Regions from separate parts of the Ensifer sp. ENS06 genome, predicted to be linked through region 2. Evidence: riboswitches for the same ligand, from Rfam matches in the RefSeq annotation. Region 2 holds a riboswitch; each other region holds the start of a gene.
The links. A riboswitch is a leader RNA that binds a small molecule or an ion and turns the genes downstream of it on or off. The one in region 2 is predicted to bind thiamine pyrophosphate.

Region 1: it holds a riboswitch for thiamine pyrophosphate, as region 2 does, so the genes downstream of both, thiO (glycine oxidase ThiO) here and thiC (phosphomethylpyrimidine synthase ThiC) in region 2, are expected to answer to the same signal.
Region 3: it holds a riboswitch for thiamine pyrophosphate, as region 2 does, so the genes downstream of both, thiB (thiamine ABC transporter substrate binding subunit) here and thiC (phosphomethylpyrimidine synthase ThiC) in region 2, are expected to answer to the same signal.

Annotation. Positions count from the first base shown of each region.
Region 1 is NZ_JACVBC010000003.1:437,200-444,072, reverse strand. Features, by position in the region: gene IB279_RS15625 (adenosylmethionine--8-amino-7-oxononanoate transaminase) at 1-590, opposite strand, end outside; gene bioD (dethiobiotin synthase) at 587-1,225, opposite strand; gene IB279_RS15615 (8-amino-7-oxononanoate synthase) at 1,222-2,367, opposite strand; gene bioB (biotin synthase BioB) at 2,364-3,380, opposite strand; TPP riboswitch at 3,806-3,926, shown strand; gene thiO (glycine oxidase ThiO) at 4,088-5,059, shown strand; gene thiS (sulfur carrier protein ThiS) at 5,056-5,253, shown strand; gene IB279_RS15595 (thiazole synthase) at 5,257-6,030, shown strand; gene IB279_RS15590 (thiamine phosphate synthase) at 6,027-6,632, shown strand; gene IB279_RS15585 (amidohydrolase family protein) at 6,667-6,873, opposite strand, start outside.
Region 2 is NZ_JACVBC010000003.1:578,202-585,074, forward strand. Features, by position in the region: gene IB279_RS37680 (hypothetical protein) at 1-454, opposite strand, end outside; gene thiC (phosphomethylpyrimidine synthase ThiC) at 910-2,733, opposite strand; TPP riboswitch at 2,824-2,952, opposite strand; gene IB279_RS16220 (sigma-54 dependent transcriptional regulator) at 3,050-4,414, opposite strand; gene IB279_RS16225 (ATP-binding protein) at 4,418-6,286, opposite strand; gene IB279_RS16230 (dicarboxylate/amino acid:cation symporter) at 6,515-6,873, shown strand, end outside.
Region 3 is NZ_JACVBC010000008.1:195,400-202,272, reverse strand. Features, by position in the region: gene IB279_RS25020 (thiamine diphosphokinase) at 1-274, opposite strand, end outside; gene IB279_RS25015 (GNAT family N-acetyltransferase) at 359-844, opposite strand; TPP riboswitch at 980-1,098, shown strand; gene thiB (thiamine ABC transporter substrate binding subunit) at 1,150-2,178, shown strand; gene thiP (thiamine/thiamine pyrophosphate ABC transporter permease ThiP) at 2,186-3,811, shown strand; gene thiQ (thiamine ABC transporter ATP-binding protein) at 3,808-4,527, shown strand; gene IB279_RS24995 (M48 family metalloprotease) at 4,829-6,340, shown strand; gene IB279_RS24990 (RNA polymerase factor sigma-32) at 6,558-6,873, opposite strand, start outside.

The sequences.
Region 1 (6,873 bases), 140 kb from region 2:
TCGATCAACAGGGCGGCAACCTCGCCGGAAGCGCAAGCCTGTTCGAAGGCGTCGAGCGTTGCCTGCTCCCGGCCCGGCTCCGGAAAGGGCAGGCGATCGACGGCGAAGAGCAGCGGCGCGTAGGCGGCATTGAAGACGCCTCTTTCGCCGGCCGACATCGTGCCGATCGTGTCGCCGTGATAGCCATGCTCCAGCACACAGATCCGGCTCCGCGGCTGGCCGCTGTTGTGGAAGAACCCGAGCGCCATCTTCAGCGCGACCTCGACCGCAGTCGAACCGCTATCGGAATAAAACACATGGGAGAGCCCGGGCGGTGCGATCTCGATCAGCCCGCGCGCCAGGTCTTCCGCCGGTGCGTGAGTATATTCGGCGAAGATGATCTGGTCGTAGGTCTCCGTAGCCCTGCGGATCGCCTCCATGATCGTGGGGTGACGGTGGCCGTAGGTGATAACCCACCAGGACGAAATCGCATCGAGGATCGACGCGCCATCTTCGTCGACGAGATACGCTCCTTCGGTGCCGACGATGCGGCGCATCGCCGGTTCGAGGGCATGCTGGGTGAAGGGATACCAGACGGCGGAGCTCTTCATGCCGGCATCCCTCGAAAATCGGCGATGTTGAAATTCTCGGCGAAGGCGTGGCGTAGGCGGTCGGGCGTCAGCGGGTCGAGCCGCGGCAGCCGCCCGAGCCGGCGCACCCCGCCAAGGCGCGCGATGATCGCTTCGCTGTCCTCCTGCGCGTCGCCGATGAAGGCGACGCCGAGAACGGGAATGGCGCGGCGGCGCAGCGCTTCGAGCGACAAGAGGGTGTGGTTGATCGTGCCGAGCCCGGTGCGAGCGCAGACAACCACCGGGATCAGCCAGCGCGCAAAGACATCCGCAAAGACCGTGTGCTCCGTCAGCGGCACCAGAAGCCCGCCTGCGCCTTCGATCACCAGCGGTCGTTCCACCGCCTGCGGGGAAAGATGCTCCGGGTCGATGGTGACGCCGTCGATCCGTGCTGACAGGTGCGGCGATGCCGGTGTTGCGAGCCTGTAGGCTTCGGGCAGGACGCGGTCAGACGACAACCAGCCAAGCCGGGCGACGGTTTCGCTGTCGGTTTCTTCGTCGAGCCCTGACTGCACAGGCTTCCAGTAGCAACCGTCGAGCGCATCGGTGAGGGCTGCGGAAAAGATGGTCTTGCCGATGCCGGTATCGGTACCGGTGACCACAATACGGGTTTTCATGGCCGCTCCTTCGCGATCGCGATCTTCAACTGCTGCAGCATCTGCACGATTGCGGCCCGGTCGACGTTGAGGGTGATGGCGATCCGAAGACGCGCGGTGCCTTCCGGCACCGTCGGCGGGCGGATTGCCCTGACATCGTAACCCTCGGCGCGCATACGGGCGGCGATGCGGACCGCTCGGCCGTTATCACCGATCGGGATGGGCAGGATCTGCGAGCCGCTGCCTTCGATGCCGAGCACCTCGGCGAGCGCCCGGTTGGCGAAAGACCTGAGGCCGTCGAATGCGGCGCGGCGTTCCGGCTCGTCGACGAGGGCGGCGAGTGCTTCACGCACCGCGGCCGCGATGAGTGGCGAGGGCGCAGTCGAATAGATGAAATTGCGGGCGCGGTTGACGATATAATCGCAAAGCACGGCGCTTGCTCCGACCAGTGCGCCGGAAACACCGAGCGCCTTGCCGCAAGTATGCAGCATGACGACGTTCTCCCGGTCCTCCAGCTCAGCGGCGAGACCGCGACCTTCCGGCCCGAAGACGCCGGTCGCGTGCGCCTCGTCGATGACGAGAAAGCCGTCATGCTGCGCGGCAAGCGCTAAGAGGTCAGCGAGCGGCGCCCGATCGCCATCCATCGAATAGAGGCTTTCGACGGCAATCCACGGGCGCCCTGTGCCGCCGGCGCAGCGCCATTGGCCGATCGCATCGGCAAAGGCGTCGATATCGTTGTGCGCTGCCGCAACCGAATCGGCCTTGCTCGCAGCGATGCCTTCATGGGCGCTCGCATGGATCAGGGCATCGTGGACGATGAGGTCGTCGCGCTGCGGCAGCGTCGAAAACAGGGCAGCATTGGCGGCATAGCCGCTGCCGAAGAAGAGCATTCGTTCCGCGCCGAAGAAGGTGGCCGCTTCCGCCTCAAGCGCCTCGTGTTCTTCGTGATTGCCGCGCAACAGCCGTGAGCCGCCGGAACCGACCGGCACGCCGCGCGCGATGGCACTCGTTATCGCCGCCTTCAGCCGCGTCGAAGCGGCGAGCGCCAGGTAGTCGTTCGAGGTAAAATCCAGGCCGCCAGCGGTGGCAAGTGCGCGCCGGCGGCCCTTGCGATCAAGGCCCTCCAGCGTCTTCTCATAGCGCGCAAACAGACCCAGGGTCATTCGGCCGCATCCTGCCTTGCCACCGGAGCCATCGGCTTCAACCCCAGGCGTCGGAAGAGCGCCGCATCATGGTCCTCGCCGGGATTGTCGGCGGTCAGCAGGGTTCCGCCGACAAAGATCGAATTGGCGCCGGCGAAGAAACAGAGCGCCTGCGTCTCGTCGCTCATGTCGGTCCGGCCGGCCGAGAGCCGGACATGCGATAGCGGCATCAGGATGCGGGCAAGCGCGATGGTGCGGACGAAATCGATCGGATCGACGGGCACTGCATCGGCCAGCTTCGAGCCCGGGATCGGGATCAGCATGTTGATCGGCACGCTTTCGGGCGGCACCGGCAGATTGGCGAGCGTCACCAGCATGGAGATCCGGTCGTCGGCGGTTTCGCCCATGCCGAGAATGCCACCGGCGCAGACCTTGATGCCGGCGTCGCGGACATTCGCGAGCGTCTCCAGCCGGTCGGCAAAGCTGCGGGTGGTGATGATCTCGCCGTAGAAGCGTTCGGAGGTATCGACATTGTGGTTGTAGTAGTCGAGCCCGGCCTCGGCGAGCCGCACGGACTGGGCCGGCGTCAGCATCCCGAGCGTCATGCAGGTTTCCATGCCAAGCGCCCGCACACCGCCGATCATGGCGACGATCGCGTCCATGTCGCGGTCCTTCGGGCTGCGCCAGGCGGCCCCCATGCAATAGCGCGTCGCACCGCCGTCGCGCGCCTGTCGCGCCTCGGCAAGCACACGCTCGACCTCCATCAGCTTCGATGCCTTGAGCCCGGTCGGATAGTGGGCGGACTGGCTGCAATAGCCGCAATCCTCGGCGCAGCCTCCGGTCTTGATCGAGAGCAGCCGGCTCATCTGGATGGCGTTGGGATCGAACTGCGCACGATGGACCGTGTGTGCGCGGTAGAGCAAATCGTTGAACGGCAAATTATAGATTTTTTCAGCTTCCGCTTGGGTCCAGCGGGATTCGCCCGCGTCGCCCGGGGTAAAATTAGCGCCAGTTGATAGGGTTCCGTCCAGCATTTCGGCTCGTCCTCCAGGTCATCGCAAACGCGAAATAGATAGAATCTAATATTATCTATAATTTTATCGACCAACAAAGTTCGCAAGCACCCAGATGGAGAGTTTCTGTTCGTACATACCCTTATGGTTGTATTTTTGACCGTGAACGAATCTGGAAACCGCCGACACGGGACAACAATCACCAATCAATCGGTCGCATCTCCCATTTCCGAAATCGGGCGTACCGCACCCGAGAAACAAGGACGAGCCCGGGCTTCTCCGGTATTTTTCGACCCGCTCTGCCCGCCTGACACTCCTCCCCTCAGCACGCCGCCAACGCTTCCGCTTTCTCGTCGCAAAATTATAGATAATTTTCTCGGCAGATGAGATCACATCGCACACGAATGCTGGCTCTTGACAAAAACCGCCCCGAACGGTCAGCTTGGAGCATTCACCAGGGGTGTCCCGCCAAGGGGCTGAGATTCTGCTATGCGGTTTGCGCGGCGCAGTGACCCGTTGAACCTGATCCAGTTCATACTGGCGTAGGGACGGTGCAGACATCGCTGCCGCAAACGTCGCGTTCACGCGACCATTCAACGGCAAGGCGTCCTTCCCCTTCCTTCGCTCGCGAACTGGGTCTCCACAATCGGAGCCTCGGCATGCACACCGCCAACACCATCCCGCTTCCCTCACGACGGCCCGCCCACGCCTCTCGGGAACACTGAGCCATGCGGATCCTCGTCAAAGGTGCCGGCGTCGCAGGGCTCTGTCTGGCGCATGAACTTAGCGCCCGCGGTGTCGCGGTGACGGTTGTCGAGCAAAAACCAGGCTTTGCCGGCGCGGCCTCCTGGTTTGCCGGCGGCATGCTGGCACCCTGGTGCGAACGCGAGAGCGCCGAAGAGGTGGTGCTGACGAAGGGCATCGGCGCCATCGACTGGTGGGACGACGCCCTGCCGGGCGAGGTTTCCCGAAACGGCACGCTTGTCGTCGCCCCGCCACGGGATGCGGGCGAACTCAAGCGCTTTGCCTCACGCACCTCCGGCTTCGAATGGCTCGACGCCGCCGCGATCGAACGGCTGGAACCGGCGCTTGCCGGACGTTTCCGCGAGGCGCTGTTTTTTCCCGGTGAGGCGCATCTCGACCCGCGCCGGGCGCTGAGCCGGTTGCGGCAGAAGCTTGTCGATCACGGCGTCACCTTCCTCGATGAGACGAGCGACGATGGCCACCACGATCTCGTCGCCGACTGCGCCGGCGCGGCACGCATCGGCGAAACGCGGGGCCTGCGGGGCGTGCGCGGTGAAATGCTCTACCTGCAGACAAGCGACGTGGAACTGTCGCGGCCGGTCAGGCTCATTCATCCCCGCATCCCGCTCTACATCGTGCCGCGCGGCGGCGGCCTCTTCATGTGCGGGGCTACGATGATCGAGACGGATGACGGCGGACCGATCACCGCCCGCTCCCTCATGGAACTGCTGAACGCCGCCTATGCGCTGCATCCGGCCTTCGGCGAAGCGCGCCTCGTCGAAACCGGCGCCGGCGTCCGCCCCGCCTTCGCCAACAACCTGCCGCGCGCCCTGCGCACCGGGCAGACCATCACGATCAACGGACTTTACCGCCATGGCTTCCTGCTTTCGCCGGCCCTGGCGGCGGAAGCAGCCGACCTCGCGCTTGCGCAGGACCTGAAGGGAGATGCCGCATGAGACTGACCGTCAATGGCGAGGATCACGACCTCGCCGTCACCACCCTCACCGAGCTTCTGGCCGCCCTTGATTTCGAAGGCGACTGGCTCGCCACCGCCGTCAACGGCGAACTGGTGCACCGGGCCGACCGTTCGGGTCATGCGCTCAGCGACCGGGACCGGATCGAAATTCTCTCGCCGATGAAAGGAGGCTGAGACATGCTGACGCTTTATGGACAGGACCTGCGCTCACGGTTGCTGCTCGGCACCGCCCGCTACCCCTCCCCCGCCGTTCTGGAAGATGCGGTGCGATCGTCAGGCACTGAGATCGTCACGGTCTCGCTCCGGCGCGAAACCGCCGGAGGCCGCCAGGGCGGCGCCTTCTTCGAACTGATCCGGGCGCTCGGCGTGCACGTGCTGCCGAACACCGCCGGCTGCCACTCGGTGTCAGAGGCGGTGCTGACGGCCAAGATGGCGCGCGAGGTCTTCGGCACCAACTGGCTGAAACTCGAAGTGATCGGCCACCACGATACGCTGCAGCCCGATGTCTTCGGCCTGGTCGAGGCGGCGCGCATCCTCTCGGCCGAAGGGTTCGAAGTCTTTCCCTACACCACGGATGATCTCGTGGTTGCCGAACGGCTCGTGGAAGCCGGCTGCAAGGTGCTGATGCCCTGGTGCGCGCCGATCGGCAGCGCCATGGGGCCGCAGAACATCCAGGCGCTCAGGGCAGTGCGGGCCAACTTTCCCGATGTGCCGCTGATCGTCGATGCCGGCATCGGCCGGCCCTCGCACGCAACGACGGTGATGGAGTTCGGCTACGACGCCGTCCTGCTCAACACCGCCGTCGCCGGCGCCGCCAAGCCCGCACTGATGGCCGCTGCCTTCGCGGGCGCGATCGATGCCGGCCGGCAGGCCTTCGAGGCGGGCATGCTCGAACCGCGCGATTTTGCCGTCCCTTCCACCCCCGTCATCGGAAAGGCGGTGTTTGCGTGAAACTTGACCCCTTCTATCTCATCGTCGACAGCGCGGATTGGATCGAGCGGCTGGTGCCGCTCGGCGTCAAGCTGGTGCAGCTACGCGTCAAGGATCGTACGGAAGCGGAGATCCGCCGCGAGATCCGCGCGGCCAAGGCCGTTTGCGACGAGCAGGGCTGCCAGCTCATCGTCAACGACTACTGGCAACTGGCGATCGCGGAAGGCTGCGACTTCGTCCATCTCGGCCAGGAGGACCTGGCGGAGGCCGACCTTGCTGCAATCCGCGCCGCCGGCCTGAAGCTCGGACTCAGCACCCATGACGAGACGGAACTGGAGACAGCACTTGCTGCCAAGCCCGACTATGTCGCGCTCGGACCGGTTTATCCGACCATTCTCAAGGCTATGAAGTGGGCGCCGCAGGGACTGCCGCGCCTTGCCGCCTGGCGGAACCGTGTCGGGTTGCTGCCGCTGGTCGCCATCGGCGGCCTCAACGTCGAGCGGATCGCCGGCGTCTTCGAGCACGGCGCCGACATCGCCGCCGTCGTTACCGACATCACCCGCAATGCCGACCCGGAAGGCCGGACGCGCGACTGGATCGCCAGAACCGCACCGTGGCGATAGGCACGTGCCGGGCCGCGGGTAGCAGTCTCCGCGGTCAGGCGATCTCCAGCTGCGAGAGCCAGGAGGCGTCCAGGCCACGCTTGCGACAATAGGTGGCGAGCCGCTGGCGGGTCGGCCCCGGCCGGTCGAGGCCGAGGTAACGGGAGGCGTTCTTCCAGAAGATGTTCTGCTGGTCCTCCTCGCTGACATTGGCCTCCTTCAGTTGCTGGGCAATCCGCGGGACGTAGGCGTTGTAGTCCTT
Region 2 (6,873 bases):
TTCCCTCGGGAGGCTCTTCCGGTGTCCGGCGGAAAAGATTGAGGAAACTGCTGCCGCCGTGCCATACGCTGCCGGTTGGTCCGTAATCCCGCCCGTCGCGCGAGGAGGATGAGTGGCGCTCGCTGTCTCCGCCGCTCAGGCCGCTTCCGTCGATGGCGCCGCCTCCGCCGCCAGCCCCGGTCCCGCCGGGCTCGCCGCCCACGCCGCTACCATCGCCGGAGCCCCAATCGCCGCCACCCTCTGTGCCGTTGCTTCCGCCGCTCCCGACGTTTTCGCTACCTTGGTCGCTGCCGCCCGCGGCACCTTCACCATTCGTGCCGCCGGCATCGGCGTCGTCCGCATGGGCAGCGGAAATCCAGGAAAGGCCCGCGGCAAAGCCCCGGTCACCGTTGAGGCGCGGCAGATCTCCGCCGAATGCTGCAAGGGCTCCTATGGACAAGGCCGTCAGTCTCAACAGGCATGTCCTCAAGTCATTCTCCTTGTGCAAACGGCGTTCTTGCGTCGTCCTGCAGGACTTTTGCGCGGGTACAGTTCGGCTGCCCGCAGCGAATGAATTTCGCCGACAGCGACTTTTGCGTGCGCCTTGCATATCGTTCAATCGATGTGGGGACAAGCTATTGGGGGGACGGGCGACACGGAGCGCAAGGTGCGGGCCTCTGGCGGCGGCCACGACATACAGATGATCGCCCTCATCGCTGAGGCGTCGCGAGAGGGACAGAGGACGTTGCATGTTTGTTGATTGAACGGTGTCGTTGGCGCGCCTCCCACCCTCCGTCATGCTCGGCTCAAGCCCAAGCATGACGGAGGAGGAGAGCCTTGGCGATCGCCGCTTCCGCTTCCGAGGCGGGAGGCGCAGCCCTGAGTGAACTGAAGGGGCCGTGACTGGCCCCTTCAACGAGTCTCTGTCGTCTACTCGGCCGCGCCAGCCGCCCCTTCCACCGGCATATAGAGGTCGCCGCCCTCGCGGTATTTCGCGGCCATTGCCTCCAGGCCTTCCTTCTGCGCTTCTGCGCGGATGTCGTGCGAGATCCGCATCGAGCAGAATTTCGGGCCGCACATGGAGCAGAAATGCGCGACCTTGTGCGCTTCCTTCGGCAGTGTCTCGTCGTGGAAGTTACGGGCCGTCTCCGGGTCGAGCGAGAGGTTGAACTGGTCCTCCCAGCGGAATTCGAAGCGCGCGCGCGACAGCGCGTCGTCGCGCACCTGGGCGGCCGGATGGCCCTTGGCGAGATCGGCGGCATGGGCGGCGATCTTGTAGGTGATGACGCCGACCTTGACGTCGTTGCGATCGGGAAGACCCAGATGCTCCTTCGGCGTGACGTAGCAGAGCATGGCGGTGCCGAACCAGCCGATCATCGCCGCGCCGATGCCCGACGTGATGTGGTCGTAGCCGGGCGCAATGTCCGTCGTCAGCGGTCCGAGTGTGTAGAACGGCGCCTCGCCGCAGACGGCGAGTTGCTTGTCCATGTTCTCCTTGATCTTGTGCATCGGCACGTGGCCGGGGCCTTCGATCATCACCTGACAATCCTTGGCCCAGGCGATCTTGGTGAGCTCGCCGAGCGTTTCGAGTTCGGCGAATTGTGCCGCGTCGTTGGCATCGGCGATCGAGCCGGGGCGCAGGCCGTCGCCGAGCGAGAAGGAGACGTCATAGGCGCGGCAGATGTCGCAGATTTCCTCGAAATGCTCGTAAAGGAAGCTCTCGCGATGGTGATGCAGACACCACTTGGCCATGATCGAGCCGCCGCGCGAAACGATGCCGGTGACGCGATCGACGGTGAGCGGGATGTAGTGCAGCCGGACGCCGGCATGGATGGTGAAATAGTCGACGCCCTGTTCAGCCTGCTCGATCAGCGTGTCGCGATAGACTTCCCAGGTGAGGTCCTCGGCAATGCCGTTGACCTTTTCCAGCGCCTGGTAAAGCGGCACGGTGCCGATCGGAACCGGTGAGTTGCGGATGATCCATTCGCGGATGTTGTGGATGTTGCGGCCGGTCGAAAGGTCCATGACGGTGTCGGCGCCCCAGCGCGTCGCCCAGACCATCTTTTCGACCTCTTCCGCCATCGACGAGGTGACGGCGGAGTTGCCGATATTGGCATTGATCTTCACCAGAAAATTACGGCCGATGATCATCGGCTCGGATTCCGGATGGTTGATGTTGGCAGGCAGGATCGCGCGGCCGCTGGCAATTTCCTGGCGCACGAATTCGGGTGTCACGTGATCGGGGATGTGGGCGCCGAAGCTCTCGCCGTCGCGGACTTTCGCACGCGCCGCGTCGCGGCCGAGATTTTCGCGGATCGCCACGAACTCCATTTCCGGCGTGATGATGCCGGCGCGGGCATAGGCAAGCTGGGTCACTGCGCGGCCGCCCGTGGCCTTCAGCGGCGCATGCTGGAACGGGAAGGTCGGTGTCAGCCTGTCGCCGCTCACAAAGCCGTTGTCCTCGGGGCGGACCACGCGTCCCTCATAGGTTTCCACATCGCCGCGGTCGACGATCCAGTTGCGGCGCAGCCGCGGCAGGCCGTCCTCGATGCGGATCTCGGCGTCGTCGGCGGTGTAGGCGCCGGAGGAATCATAGACCGTAACCGGTTGCTCGCCCGACGTCGGGTGGAGCGCAATCTCGCGCATCGGCACGCGGATATCCGGATGAAGCACGCCCGGCTTGTGGATCTTGCGGGAGGCGGGAAGCGGTCCTTGCGTGACCGTGAGGGCTGCGGGTTTGGTGGCAATATTCATGACGAGGCTCCAAGTTTGCAATTGGAGACCCAGTTCTGATGCCGGAAAGATGAAAGACGCTCCGCCAGATGCTGGACGCACGGAATCCTGGCTTCGATATCTGCACCGTCCCTACGCCAGTATGAACTGGATCAGGTTCAACGGGTCACTGCGCCACAGCCGGCAAGCCGGCCATCCAGCAGAATCTCAGCCCCTTGCGGGACCCCCCTGGTGAATGCCTAGATCATAGCCATCGATCGGCCCGGGTCGTCAAGCGTGAATTCGCCTGCCGACAAAGATGCACCTATTGCGTGTGGTGACGGATTCGGGTTTGACGCTAGCGGCCGGCCTTTTCCGGTGCGGCCCGCTCGGCGTAATCGGCACGGTTGATGCCGTGGCGCTGGAGCTTGTCGTAGAATGTCTTGCGCGGAATGCCGAGCGCCTCGATCGTCGCCTTGACGTCGCCGCGCTGAGCCCGCAACACCTCTTTCAGGATCTCCGCCTCGTAGCGTTCGAGCCGTTCCGGGAGCGCAAATCCAGGCTGTTCGGCGGGCGCAATCGGCTGTCCCAGCGGACCTTCGACACCAAGCGCCACGCGTTCTGCAAAGTGCGAGAGCTCGCGCACATTGCCCGGCCAGGCATGCGTCATCAGATGTCTCTGCACGGCCGATGTGACCACAGGCGCGTCGCGCTTGAAGCGCTCGGCCGCCCGGGTCAGGAAGTGCGAGAAGAGCAGCGGGATATCGTCTCGGCGTTCGCGCAGCGGTGGGATCGACAGCGTTACGACATTCAATCTAAAGTAGAGGTCTTCCCGGAAATCGCCGCGCTGCGCCGGGTCGCCAAGATCGATTTTGGCAGCCGCGATGACGCGGATATCGACCGGACGAACCTGGTTGGTGCCAAGCGGCGTGATTTCGCGCGCTTCCAGAACGCGCAGCATCTTCACTTGAGTCGCCGGTGGCATCGCCTCGATCTCGTCGAGGAACAGCGTGCCGCCGCTCGCATGCTCGATCCGGCCGATGCGCTTCTTCAAGGCGCCGGTGAAGGCGCCCTGTTCGTGGCCGAAGAGTTCGCTTTCGATCACCGTTTCGGGCAGCGCCCCGCAATTCAGCGCCACGAAGTTGCCGTTGCGGCGTCGGCTCCAATTGTGGAGCAGCGTCGCCACCACCTCCTTGCCGCTGCCCGTCTCGCCGGCGACGAGCACGTCGACATCGGTATCGGCAATGTGCCGGATCGTCTGGCGCAAACGTTCCATGACCGGCGTCTGGCCGATCAGCGGCAGGCTGTCGCCGGCCGTCTCGGCGGCCCGTTTCAGCGCGCGGTTTTCCATCACGAGCCGGCGTTTTTCCAGCGCGCGATGCACGCTCTGCACCAGCCGGTCGGCGGCAAAGGGTTTGGGGATGAAGTCGTAGACGCCATCCTGCAGCGCCTGCACTGCCATCGGGATGTCGCCATGGCCGGTCACCAGGATCACCGGCAGATCCGCGTCGAAAGCTTCGATGCGGCGGAAGAAGGCGAGGCCGTCGATGCCCGGCATGCGGATATCGCTGACGACGACTCCGTCGAAATTCGCATCCAGCGTCTTCAACGCTTCGGCAGCGCTGGCAAAAGGGGTAACGGCGAGGCTGGCGAGTTCCAGCGTCTGCGTCATCGCCTTGCGCAGGTGGTTGTCGTCGTCGACGAGATAGACGGTCGGCTGCATCGCTCAGGCCCTCTTCAGGCGAACCGTGAAGACGGTGCCCCTGTCGCTGGTTTCGACGGTGATATCGCCGCCATAGTCGGCGACGATCTCCTTGGAGATGGCAAGGCCGAGGCCGAGCCCTTCATCCTTCGAGGTGTTGAACGGCGTGAACAGATCCTCGTGGATGTGCAGGGGAATGCCTGGGCCGTTATCGGCAACGACGAGCAAAACCGTACCCGAGGGACCGTCCTCGCAGCGCACGCGGATCTCGGCGCCGCTGCGCGTGCCGAGCGCTTCCAGGGCATTTTGCAAAAGGTTGATCAGCACCTGCTCGAGCCGGATGCGGCTGCCGAGGACGCTGAGGCCATTTTCCGGCAGGTCGATGACGATCGCATCCATGCGGCCGGCAAAGCGGCTGCGCAGCAACATCATCGCCCCCTCGATCACGTCGCGCATGGGCGTCGGCTCGGCGACGAAGCGGCCCTTGCGAGCGAAGCTTCTGAGTTCGTCGGTGATGGTGCCGACCCGATCGGTCAGTTCGGCGATGCTGACAAGGTTCTCGACCGCGGTCTGCTGCTGGCCGCGTTCGAGGAAGGTGCGGGCGTTGTCGGCATAGGCGCGGATGGTCGCGACCGGCTGGTTGATCTCGTGGGCGACGCCGGCCGCCACCTGGCCAAGGATCGCCAGCCGGTTCGCCTGAACCAGTTCCTGCTGCACCGCCTGCAGCTTCTCGCCAGTACGCCGGTGGTCGGCGATCTCCGTTTCGAGATGATCGCGGGCAAGGCTGAGGTCATGTGTGCGCTCCGCCACGCGGGTCTCCAGCTCGTCGCGCGCGGCGCGATCGCGCGCAGACACCAGCGCCAGCGTCTGGCGGCGGCGCAGGAGGACCGCGGTAAAAGCGAGCAGCGGTGCGAGGAGGGCCAGGGCAATCAGCCGGGCCTCGCGGGTTGCCGCCGAGATCGCGCCATCGAGCGGTGCTAGCTGCTCCAGCCGCCAGCTGGTGGTCGGAACCATGGTTTCGACCCGGAGGAACCGACGTTCGCTGTCGCCCGGCAACAGTGCGCGCAACTCGCTGGAGCCATCGCTGGTCGGCTCGATGTCGCGGAAGGGCAGCGGCAGCAGCGAGGCATCGCCAAATTGCAGGCTGTCGCGGATGGCGGCGACGCGGTCGCGTGGAATTGTTCTGGTCGTCATGAAGCGCCAGGAGGGGAAGCTGGTGATCAGCACGATGCCGCGCCGGTCGGTGACGTAGACCGGCTTGCCGGAGGCGAGCCATTCGGCTTCCACATCGTCGAATTCGAGCTTGGCGACGACGACGCCGATCGGGCCGTCAGGACCCTGGACCCGACGCGAAATGTAGAGGCCCGGCCGCTTGCTGACGTTGCCCATGGCGAAATGCTCGGCCTTGCCGTCGCGCATCGCCATGCGGAAATATTCGCGGAAGGCATAGTCGTTGCCAACGAAACTCGTCGGCTCGCGCCAGTTGCTGGCAGCGACGGCGACGCCATCGGGGCCGATCACGTAGATGACAGCGGCGTCCGTGTTGGTCGCCAGCGCCTGCAGCTTCTCGTTCAGCCGTTGCAGCGCCTCTGTGCCGCGGGTCGAAAGGGCTGCCATCACCTCGACATCGTCGGCCAGCACCAGCGGCGTCGAGCGTTGGCGTTCGAGTACGGCGCGCAGCAGCGAGGCCTTCAGATTGGCATCGATCCGGCTTTGGGCATCGACAGTTTCGAGCGCCTGGCTTCGGCCGTACTCGCCGGCAAGCAGGAGCGCGGCGACAAGCAGCGCGACGGCAAGGCCGGCAAAGACCAGCCAGGTGCGGCGCATCGACTGGTCGAGATCTGCCAGATTGAGGGGGGCGGACAGGGCGTTGAACATGGCCCAATTGTGCATTTTTTCGCTCAGTCTTCCAGATGGCTTGTGCGGAAATCCGCTCAACTCTTTGTGCGCACCGAGCCGCCTGCACAAAACATCCTCATCAATTCAAAGGCTTGGTTCCTGCCGCGGCCAACTGGCACGACCGTTGCAAATGACATCCTCATGACAGCCCGCGCTGTCGCGCATCGGAAATTGACCCGGGAGGCCCGGCATGACGCCGGACTGGGTCCAGTGGAGGATCTCATGATTATCGAACAATCCGCGGAACCGCGCGGCAAGACACCTTTCTATCGCCATCTCTATGTCCAGGTTCTGGTGGCGATCGCCGCCGGCATCCTGCTCGGCCATTTCTATCCGTCGCTCGGCACCGAGCTGAAGCCGCTCGGCGACGCCTTCATCCGTCTCGTCAAGATGATCATCGCGCCGGTCATCTTCCTGACAGTCGCGACCGGCATCGCCGGCATGACCGATCTTGCCAAGGTCGGCCGCGTCGCCGGCAAGGCGATGATCTATTTCCTGACCTTCTCGACGCTCGCGCTGATCATCGGCCTGATCGTCGCCAATGTCGTCCAGCCGGGCGCCGGCATGCACATCGATCCGGC
Region 3 (6,873 bases), on a different contig from region 2:
CACGCGACAGCGCCGCCTCGACCGCGATCTCCCCGTCCGTCGCGGCCTTCGCCGCCGGATAGGGCTCGCGCGGGACGGAGGCGTAGTCCGCAAGAAGGGCTTCCTCGGTCGAGTCGAAATCACCGACCCAGACATCCGGCACGATGCCGAGCAATCGGGCATGGCGCATGCCGCCGTCAGCCGCAATGAAGCGACTTGCGGCCAGCTGGTGAGCCAGCCGGTCGGTCAGCGAAAGGGCGCCGCCAAGCAGAATGGTGAAGGTCGATCGAGACATGGCAAAGCCCATAGCGCAAAGGACCGCCGAAGGAAAACGAAGAAAACCGTCGAACGAGCGGTTCTCGATATTTTGGTCAGACCATCAATGCCCCTCGGGCACCGGATCGGGGAAAAGCATGCCGGCATAAATGCCGGGGGTCGAATCCGGAATTTCGACGGCGCCGGCCACCCGCTCGTAGAACTTCGCCGGCCCGACGCCGCCGATAATCGCGTAGCCATAGCCGGCCTCGCGCATCGCCGTGAGGCTTGCAAGCAACAGTGCCTCACCGATCCCCTGCCCGCGCATGCTTTCGTCGACGCCGGTCGGACCGAAGAAGCCGAGTGCCGTTACGTCGTGGCAGGAAAAGCCGACGATCTTTTCGTCATGGACAGCGACGTGCATGCGCGTCGGGGTGGAGGAAAAGGCGGCTTCCGCCTCGCCCGCCCATCCGGCACCGAAAGTCCTTTCGATCCAGGAAACAACCAGGCGGCGCTCCGGCGCCATGGCGCGGCGAATGCTGACGCCAAGGCCAAGCTTCGACTGAGGTTCAGCCGGCAGGGCATAAAGTCGAACAAGCATATCGGGCATGACATTTCCTCCTCGCTGCCGTTGTGTAGCGCAGTTGGCGGCATACGCAAACACGCGCCATTGTGCTGGCCAGGCGTCCCCTAGCTTCGCCGTAAACATCGCTTGCCATGGGACCGAGGCAGCGGTAAATCTCTTGCCGCTCTAACGGGGTGCCTCCCGACCGCATTGCGGCCGGAGGCTGAGAGGCGTCAAAACGCCAACCCGCGGAACCTGATCCGGCTCATACCGGCGGAGGGATTAGACGCGATCGGATCGATACGCCCTTTTCCCATGCAACAACGAACTTTGGGAGAGAGGTCCTCGCCATGTGCAATTCATCGCAACTTAAATTCTTTAGCCGGCTAGCCCTTGCGACGGCCGCGAGCCTTGTTTTCTCCGGCGCCGCGACCGCCGCCGACAAGACGCTGACGGTGTACACCTATGAGAGCTTCATCACCGAATGGGGCCCGGGCGCCAAGGTCGCAGAAGCCTTCGAGAAGACCTGCGAATGCAAGGTCAACTATGTCGGCGTGGCCGACGGCGTCGAGTTGCTCACCCGCCTGAAGCTCGAAGGCGAGGCTTCCAAGGCCGACATCGTGCTTGGCCTCGACACCAACCTCGTTGCGGAAGCCAAGGCAACGGGCTTCTTCGCGCCGCACGGCGTCGAGGCAACCGGCGTCACCGTTCCCGGCAACTTCTCCGACGACACGTTCCTGCCCTATGACTACGGCCACTTCGCCGTCGTCTACGACACCGAGACGCTGAAGACGCCGCCGAAGAGCCTGAAGGAGCTGGTAGAAGGCGACCCGTCGCAGAAGATCGTCATCGAGGATCCGCGTACGTCGACGCCGGGCCTCGGCCTCCTGCTCTGGGTCAAGGCCGTCTATGGCGATGAGGCGGGTGCCGCCTGGACGAAGCTGAAGGACCGCGTTCTGACCGTCACCCCCGGCTGGTCGGAAGCCTATGGCCTCTTCACCAAGGGCGAGGCGCCGATGGTGCTGTCCTACACCACGTCGCCGGCCTACCACATGGTCGCAGAAAACACCGAGCGCTACCAGGCCGCTGCCTTCTCCGAAGGGCACTACATCCAGATCGAAGTCGCCGGCATGACCAAGAACGCCAAGGAGCCGGAACTGGCAAAGCAGTTCCTCGCCTTCATGACCGGTCCGGACTTCCAGTCGATCATCCCGACGACGAACTGGATGATGCCGGTCGCAGCGACCAAGGAGCCGCTGCCGGACGCCTTCGACAAGCTGGTCAAGCCGGAAAACACCTTCCTCCTGCCCTCGGAGGACGTCGCCAAGAACCGCAAGGCCTGGATCGACGAATGGCTTGCCGCCATGAGCAAGAACTGAGGCCGGATTGTTCGCACTGCGCGAAAATCGCATGACAGTGGTCGCCGGGGCAGCCTGCCTCGGCGTCTTCGTACTTTTCGTCGGTCTTGCGATCGTCGCCTTGCTGAGCCAGACGGGCGGCGCGAGCGACGATGCGCTGTTCGACGCCTACATCTGGCGCGTCACCCGCTTCACGCTGCTGCAGGCGACCCTCTCGACGTTGCTGTCGGTGCTCTTTGCCATCCCCGTCGCGCGGGCGCTGGCGCGACGGCCGCAGTTCCCCGGCCGCATCTGGCTGCTGCGCTTGATGGCGCTGCCACTCGGACTGCCGGTTCTGGTTGGCGCACTCGGGTTGATCGAGATCTGGGGGCGGCAGGGTTTCCTCAATTCCGGCCTGCGCTGGCTCGGCCTCGCGCAGCCCGTCAGCATTTACGGCCTCTTCGGTATCCTGCTTGCCCACGTCTTCTTCAACATGCCGCTTGCAGCGCGCCTGTTCCTGGCCGGGCTCGAGCGCATCCCCGCCGAATACTGGCGCAGCGCCGCCAATCTCGGCATGCCGTCACGCGCACTCTTTCGCTTCATCGAATGGCCCGTCCTGCGCGGCCTCCTGCCGGGTGCCGCCGGCCTCGTCTTCATGCTCTGCGCCACCAGCTTCACCCTCGTGCTGACGCTCGGCGGCGGGCCTGCGGCCAGCACAATCGAAGTGGCGATCTACCAGGCGCTGCGTTTCGATTTCGATCCGCCGCGCGCGATCGCGCTGTCAGCCCTGCAGATCGCCATGACCGGCCTGCTGCTGCTCCTGCTTCGTCATCTGGCGACCGAGCCGGAAGAGGGCATGACCGGTGGCCGCACTGTGCGCCGTTTCGATGGCGCGTCAAGGATCGCGCGCCTGAGTGATGGCACCTGGATCACGCTTGCCTTTCTGTTTCTCGGCGCGCCGCTGGTCGCGGTTCTCATCTCCGGACTCGAAGCCGATGTGCTGAAGCTCGCCCGCGATCCGGCGGTGCACCGGGCGCTGCTGACGAGTGCGGCAATCGCGCTCGCCTCGGCACTCGCCTCCGTCACCATCGCAGCCGTGATGATCCGGGCGGCGGCAACCGCCACCGCGCCGCGTCACGCGACGTCGCTCTCCCACGGCTTTGCCGGTGCCATCGGTGCCAGCACCTCGCTGATCCTCTTGGTACCGCCGGTGGTGCTCGGCGCCGGATGGTTCCTGCTTTTGCGTCCCTTCGGTGACGTCGCGCGCTTTGCACCTGCCATCGTCGTTGCGATCAACGCGCTGATGGCGCTGCCCTTCGTCCACCGCATCCTCGCGCCGGCAATGGCGACCCATGCGGCACGGTCCGAACGGCTGACGGCAAGCCTTGGCATCCGTGGTTTTGATCGTCTGCGATGGATCGACTTTCCGGCGCTGCGCAAGCCGCTATCGATGGCCCTTTCCTTCGCCATGGCGCTGTCGCTCGGCGACCTCGGCGCCGTCGCCCTCTTCGGCAGCCAAGACATGGTGACGCTGCCGTGGCTGCTCTATAGCCGTATGGGCAGCTACCGCACCGCCGACGCCGCCGGTCTCGCCCTTTTCCTCGGGCTTCTCTGCCTGATCTTCACCATCCTCGGCACGGCCAATGACAGCCGACCGGAAGGACGCAAAGCATGATCGATCCCGTTCCCGCAATAGAGTTGCGCGATGTCGAGGTCCGTTTCGAAACGGCCAAGCTCACCTTCGATTGCACCATCGCCAACGGTGGCATCGTCGCCGTCGCCGGTGCCTCGGGTTCCGGCAAATCGACGCTGCTCCACCTCATTGCCGGGTTCGAGGATCCCGATCGCGGCGAGGTGCGCATTCTCGGCGAGAACGTTGCCAATCGGGCGCCGGCGGAACGACCGGTCTCGATGATCTTCCAGGACAACAACCTCTTCGCCCATCTCGACGTCGCGACCAACATCGGCCTCGGCATCGACCCGGCGCTTCGGCTGAGCGCAACCGACCGTGAGAAGATTGAAGACGCGCTCCGCCGCGTCGGGCTCGAAGGCTTCGGGAAAAGGCTGCCGCCGACGCTTTCAGGCGGCGAGCGCCAGCGCGTCGCCCTCGCCCGCGCGCTTGTGCGAAAGCGCCCCCTGCTGCTGCTCGACGAGCCCTTCGCAGCGCTTGATCCCGGCATGCGCGCCGGCATGCGCACGCTCCTGCGGGAACTGCACGCGGAGGAAGGCAACACGATCCTAGTGATCACACACCATCCCGAAGACGTGAAGGCCCTGGCCGACGGCGTGCTTTTTCTCGACCAGGGGCGTATCATCGCAAACGACACCCTCGACCGCTTCCTGGCGCGGCGGGACAATGCGGCGATCGACCGCTTTCTCGGCAATACTTGAAGGACGGATCGGATTCTCCACGCCCTTGGCCGATTGCCACAATTTGACCGCGGCGCCATGCGACGCGCGAAATATCCGGCAAGGGCGCGAATATTCCCGCATCCGTTGCCGTGATACCACGGGGCAACTATTTCTACCGAGACAAACTAGGCAGGTGGCGCTGAAATCAGATACAGCAAGACCAGGACTGAGAGGTCGCGGCAGAGCAACGCTGCCGGGCTGAAAAAGTAGGACTTTCAACGCTGTCGTACCACTTGCCCGCAGGATGCGGGCGGAGCGATGGATGGGAACGGGCTGAGGCATGGAGAGGCATACAGTCACACACGACCGGTTCCCGCCGAAGGGCGGACGGCTGCGTGGACGCGCCGTGGTTGCATTGCTTGCGACCACCCTCCTTTCCGCATGCCAATCCGTGATCGAGCAGACCTACCAGCCGACCGTTTCGCCCTCCTCCAATCCGCAGATCGTCGAGGAAGTCCAGAAGAACGATCCGCGGGCGCAGCTGGGCGCGCGCGAACATCCGCGCATCGTCGCAAGCTACGGCGGCGAGTACAAGGACGCCAAGACCGAGCGCCTGGTCGCGCGCATCACCGGCGCGCTGACGGCGGTCTCCGAGAATCCGCAGCAGTCCTATCGCATCACCATCCTGAACTCGCCGGCGATCAACGCCTTCGCGCTGCCCGGTGGTTATCTCTATGTCACCCGCGGCCTGCTGGCGCTTGCCAACGATGCCTCCGAGGTCGCAGCCGTGCTGTCGCACGAGATGGCGCACGTCACCGCCAACCACGGCATCGAGCGTCAGCAGCGCGAGGAAGCCGAAGTGATCGCCAGCCGCGTGGTCTCCGAGGTCCTCTCCTCCGACATCGCCGGCAAGCAGGCGCTCGCGCGCGGCAAGCTTAGGCTCGCGGCCTTCTCGCGCAACCAGGAACTTCAGGCCGACGTGATCGGCGTGCGCATGCTCGGCGAAGCCGGCTACGACCCCTATGCAGCGGCGCGCTTCCTCGATTCGATGGCCGCCTATAGCCGCTTCACGGCGGTCGATCCGGAATCCGACCAGAGCCTCGACTTCCTGTCGAGCCACCCGAACGCGCCGCAGCGTGTCGATCTCGCGCGTCGGCACGCCCGCGCCTTCGGTCCGGAAGGCACCAGCGGCGACCGCGGTCGCGACTATTATCTCGCCGGCATCGACGGCCTGCTCTATGGCGACAGCCCGCAGGAGGGCTACGTGCGCGGCCAGACCTTCCTGCACGGCCAGCTCGGCATCCGCTTCGACGTGCCCGCCGGGTTCCAGATCGACAACAAGGCCGAAGCGGTTCTGGCGACCGGCGCCGGCGACATCGCCGTGCGCTTCGATGGCGTCGCCGACACGGGCGGCCGAAGCCTGACGGACTATATCACCAGCGGCTGGGTCACCGGCCTGAAGCCCGACACGATCCGGCAGATCAGCGTCAACGGCCTGGAAGCCGCAACCGCGCGCGCCTCCGCCGACCGCTGGGATTTCGACGTGACGGTCATCCGCATCGACACGCGGATCTACCGCTTCCTGACCGCCGTGCCCAAGGGGTCGAGCGCACTCGAGCCGACCGCAAACCAGTTGCGCAGCACGTTCCGCCGCATGACGGCCGCTGAGACGCAGTCGCTGAAGCCGCTGCGGATCCGGGTGGTGACGGTCCGGCCCGGCGACACGATCACCACGTTGTCGGCCCGCATGATGGGAACCGATCGTAAGCTCGACCTCTTCCGGGTGATCAATGCGATGCAGGTCAGCTCGACGGTGAAGCCGGGCGACAGGGTGAAGATCGTTTCCGAATAGGATTGAGACAGGCGTAGCTGAAGCACGTTCGGTTGCGAGCGTGAATGCCTGCCATCTGCTAGGCAAGCACGTCGCGAGGCGCCTGAACGGTCACGAACGAAAGCACGCTGCGCCAATCGTCATCGCCAAATTGACAGCGGACAGTACCGCTTCCCGGCGCAATGCGGGGTTCCGGCGAATAGTACGGGCATGGCGGCAGACGGTCGACGTCAGGCGGTCAATGAATGCCTGCGGTCAGCGCCGGCGCTCGCGTCGCCAAGGCCGCCCGGAGCTTCTCCAGCGCCCGAGTTTCGATCTGCCGCACACGTTCCTTGGATATGCCGAGATCGATGCCGAGCTCTTCGAGCGTCGCTCCTTCTTCCGTCAGCCGCCGGGCGCGGATGATGCGCATTTCGCGCTCCGTCAGCGCGCACAGCGCGTCGCGCAGCCACACACGAGCCCGTTCGCCGTCGATCATCTCGCTCACCTGCTCGTCCGGCAGCGGCGCGTCGCTGGCGAGGAAATCCAGCCGTTCACCGCCATCGGAATCACTG